DNA from 2 places in the Aeromonas enteropelogenes genome. Region 1 is predicted to be linked to the other one. Evidence: riboswitches for the same ligand, from Rfam matches in the RefSeq annotation. Region 1 holds a riboswitch; the other holds the start of a gene.

The links. Region 1 has a riboswitch for lysine ahead of lysC (lysine-sensitive aspartokinase 3). Riboswitches for the same ligand answer to the same signal wherever they lie in the genome.
Region 2: it holds a riboswitch for lysine, as region 1 does, so the genes downstream of both, LA321_RS17875 (Na+/H+ antiporter NhaC family protein) here and lysC (lysine-sensitive aspartokinase 3) in region 1, are expected to answer to the same signal.

Annotation. Positions count from the first base shown of each region.
Region 1 is NZ_CP083625.1:3,109,588-3,111,790, reverse strand. It holds gene argA (amino-acid N-acetyltransferase) at 1-545, shown strand, start outside; lysine riboswitch at 653-876, shown strand; gene lysC (lysine-sensitive aspartokinase 3) at 966-2,203, shown strand, end outside.
Region 2 is NZ_CP083625.1:3,881,144-3,883,346, reverse strand. It holds gene LA321_RS17885 (cob(I)yrinic acid a,c-diamide adenosyltransferase) at 1-45, shown strand, start outside; gene LA321_RS17880 (H-NS family histone-like protein) at 103-507, opposite strand; lysine riboswitch at 815-986, shown strand; gene LA321_RS17875 (Na+/H+ antiporter NhaC family protein) at 1,074-2,203, shown strand, end outside.

The sequences.
Region 1 (2,203 bases):
CCCGCTCCCACCTGGTGAGCTACAAGGAGGACGGCGCCATGTTGCAGGAGCTGTTCAGCCGCGACGGTCTCGGTACTCAGATAGTGCGCGAAAGCGCCGAACAGGCCCGCGCCGCCACCATAGAGGATATCGGCGGCATTCTCGACCTCATCCGCCCGCTGGAGGAGGAAGGGATCCTGGTACGCCGCTCCCGTGAGCAGCTGGAGATGGAGATCGACAAGTTCACCATCATAGATCGCGATGGTCTCATCATCGGCTGCGCCGCCCTCTACTGCTTCCACGAGGAAGCGATGGCCGAGATGGCCTGCGTCGCCATCCACCCCGACTACCGCAACTCCAATCGCGGGGATCAGCTGGTGGCCAAGGTGGCCGAGCGGGCCAAGCGGCTCGGGATCCGCAGCCTGTTCGTGCTCACCACCCGCTCCATCCACTGGTTCCGGGAACGGGGTTTCGAGCCGCTGGAGGTGGAAGAGCTGCCGGTGGCGCGCCAGCGCCTCTACAACTGGCAGCGCCGCTCCAAGGTTTTGTCAAAAAGCATTGCGTAACTTGTTGATTCTGCGTTTGGTTGAAGACTAATTTGAACTTTTTCACAAACTCGATTGACAGTGTAATCCAACGCAGGTTATTTCTAATTGTACTCCACCGCCACGGTGGAGCCAGAAGAGGAGCGCTGCCCAGGCAGCCCAAGGGAGGACGCCAGAGTCCGGTGAACTTGGGTCAGGGGGAGCAGCGCCGAGATGGACGAGGTAACTGGACGCCTCGCTGTCGGCTGCGGGGGCTGAATCCCCCGGGTTGTCATCGGTAGTGGTCATCCCCCACCGCGCTCTCACAGGGCGGGTACGGGATGGGCTCTGCGGATGGAGTGCTTCTGGCCGGGATAGCTTCGATCATTCCTGCCATTTTCAGCCTCCTCCTCTCTTTTTGCCCGATGGAACCGGATTTTTATATTAAGACAGGAGTACGCAATGAGCCCGATCAATGTCGCCAAGTTTGGCGGAACCAGTGTCGCCAACGCCGCGGCCATGAACAACTGCGCCGATATCGTGCTGGCCAACCCCGCCACCCGGGTGGTAGTGCTGAGCGCCAGCGCCGGCGTCACCAATCTCTTGGTAGCGCTGGCACAGGGCGAGCTGGATGAGGCGGGCCAGGAGACGCAACTGGGCAAGCTGGCGGAGATCCAGCACGCCATTTTGGCCGAGCTGGGCCATCCGGACGACGTGAGCGAGTTCATCCGGGCCCAGCTTGGCGAGATCCGCACCATGGCGCGCCAGGCCAGCCAGCAGACCGACGCCGAGCTGGCCGATCGCCTCATCGCCTGTGGTGAGCTCATCTCCACCCGCCTCTTTACCGAGCTGTTGCACCAGCGTGGCGTCAAGGCCCACTGGCAGGATGTGCGCCAGCTGATGCGCACCGACAGTCGCTTTGGCAAGGCCACCGTGGATATCGCTGCCACCCGCACCCTATGCCAGCAAGCCCTGGCCCCCATGCTCGGGGACACCCTCATCATCACCCAGGGCTTCATCGGCGCCGATGGCGACGGCCGCACCACCACCCTGGGTCGCGGCGGCTCCGATTACAGCGCAGCCCTGCTCGCCGAGGCGCTGGACGCTGGCAGCATAGAGATCTGGACCGACGTGCCCGGCATCTACACCACGGATCCGCGCCTCGTCACCCGTGCCCGTCCCATCCCGGAGATCAGCTTCGTCGAGGCGGCCGAGATGGCCACCTTCGGTGCCAAGGTGCTGCATCCGGCGACCCTGCAACCTGCGGTGCGCCAGAACATTCCGGTGTTTGTCGGCTCCAGCAAGGATCCGGCGGCGGGAGGTACCTGGATCCGCTCCAGCACGGATTCGAGCCCGCTGTTTCGCGCCGTGGCCCTGCGCCGCAACCAGGTGCTGGTGACCCTGCACAGCCTCAACATGTTCCACGCCTATGGCTTTCTGGCCGAGGTGTTCGGCATCCTGGCCCGCCACCGCATCTCGGTGGATCTCATCACCACCTCGGAGGTGAGCGTGTCGCTCACCCTGGATCACACCGGCAGCCAGAGCAACGGCGAGCCGGTCTTGAGTGACAAGGTGCTGGCGGAGCTGGGGCAGCTGTGCAAGGTGGAAGTGGAGACGGGGCTTGCGCTGGTGGCCCTCATCGGCAACCGCATGAGCGAGGTGAACGGGGTTGGCAGCCAGGTCTTCTCGACCCTGCGGGA
Region 2 (2,203 bases), 770 kb from region 1:
GTGGTGTGGCTCAAAGCTGCCGATCGCCAGCCCTCGAATGTCTGATGGGAAAAATAATAAAAAACCTCGCCTTGGCGAGGTTTTTTATTGGATGGCATGTCATCAAATAGCGAAATCTTCCAGCGATTGGCCTGCCGCAATGGCATTGGCAATCACCGACGGCATGCGTCCCTGGCCAGTCCAGGTTTTCTCTACGCCGTTATCCTGATAACGATATTTGGCAGGACGGGGTGCCCGCTTGGTTTTTTCGGATTTGGCCGGGCTGGCTGCGACAACTTTGACCAGGTCGGCAGGATCAATACCGGCCGCTTTGAGCATTTCACTGTATTCTTCAATTTTCCGTTGATGCTCTTCGCGAGCCTGACGTTCAGCGGCCTCATCCTGCTGGCGTTCGGCTACGATAATCGAAAGTTTTTCCAAGCCCTCTTCCAGTTGTGCCAAGGATAGCTCGCGGCAAGTCGCGCGCAGGCTGCGGATATTAAGCAGTACTTTCAAGAAATCATGCATAGGATTTACCATGTAGCGTCACAAGGAAATATATATGTCGACTCTGATTCTTGCGTCTCAAATTAAATATGTCAAGGCAGTGGAAATATAACAGGAGCCTTATCCGGATAATGCTGGCAGCAATAATTGGTAGTCGGGACATTGTTCAACGGGATATCAATGGCGCCTGACTAGTTGAAAATAGCGCCAAAAAATTCAATAGCGCATCATTTGACTACCTTTTTGATGCTTGGTGACGTGTTTGTTATGGTTATTTAATCAAAAAACTTGCTATAAGCTGATGGCTGGATAAAATGTCCTGCGAATACCTTTAAGTAGAGGCGCGCTGCCTATGACTACTTGTGCGGAGGGTGATGCCGATGATGCACAAGGAAAGGAGTCAGCGCCGAAGTGGCCAGGCCATCATACCGGGCTGCTGGTTCTGCATCTAATAGGTGCAGGACTGCCATAGTCATCCACTATGGAGCGCTACCTGAAGGGGCTGAGGAGTATGACCTCCCCATGGGTTTTGTTTCTTTAGATCCTCTCGGTAGATCTCCACCTGTATCTTTAGGTGCAAAGAGATCATGGACATTAGTCATTTCGCCGACTCCGGTTGGTCTGTCGTTCCCCCCTTATTGGCTGTCGCCCTGGCGATCCTGACCCGCCGCGTCCTGCTGTCGCTCGGGGTCGGTATCCTGGCCGGCAGCCTGCTGCTCAACCAGTTTTCACCGCTCGATTCCCTGCATTACCTGCTGAACACAGTGCTCAAGATTTTCTGGGTTGATGGTGCCCTCAATAGCGACAACATTAATATGCTGTTGTTCATGCTGCTGCTGGGTGGCCTCATCAGTCTGATGAGCGTCTCCGGCGCGACCCGGGCCTTTGCCGAGTGGGCCGAACGTCGTGCCAAGACCCGCAAGGGGGCCAAGGCGCTCACCGGCATGATGGTCTTTGCCTTCTTTATCGACGACTTCTTCCACAGTCTGTCTGTGGGGGCCATCTGCCGTCCGGTGACCGACCGTTTCCAGATCTCCCGTGCCAAACTGGCCTATCTGCTCGACTCCACCGCGGCGCCGGTGTGCGTGCTGATGCCCATCTCCTCCTGGGGGGCCTACATCATCGCCCTGGTGGGCGGCATTATGGCGGCCCATGGTCTGACCGAGCAGAGCCCCATCGCCGCGTTTGTCGAGATGATCCCGATGAACCTCTATGCCGTCTTCACCCTGGTGATGGTGCTGGTGGTGATCGCATTCCAGCTCGATATCGGCCCGATGCGCCAGCATGAAGAGTGGGCGCTGGAAGGCAAGCTGTGGGATGAGTCCAAGGGCCGCCCCATCGGTCTGGACATGGAGAGCCCGGAAGAGAGCAACGGCGGCATGATCGACATGGTGCTGCCGATCCTGACCCTGACCGCCGCCACCATCTACTTCATGATTGACTCAGGTGCCGCCGTGCTGAGCGAGCAAGGGTTGCCGTTCAGCGTGCTCGGTTCGTTCGAGAACACCAACGTGGGATCCTCCCTGGTGTACGGCGCCCTGTGCAGCCTGGTGGTCTCCATAGGTCTGGCCATGCGCCTCAAGCTCGGTGCCAAGAACTGGATCAAGGCCGCGCCGCAAGGGGTAATGGCCATGCTACCGGCCATCAACATCCTGCTGTTTGCCTGGACCATCGGCGCCGTGGTGCGCGACGTGGAGACCGGCAAGTACCTGGCTTC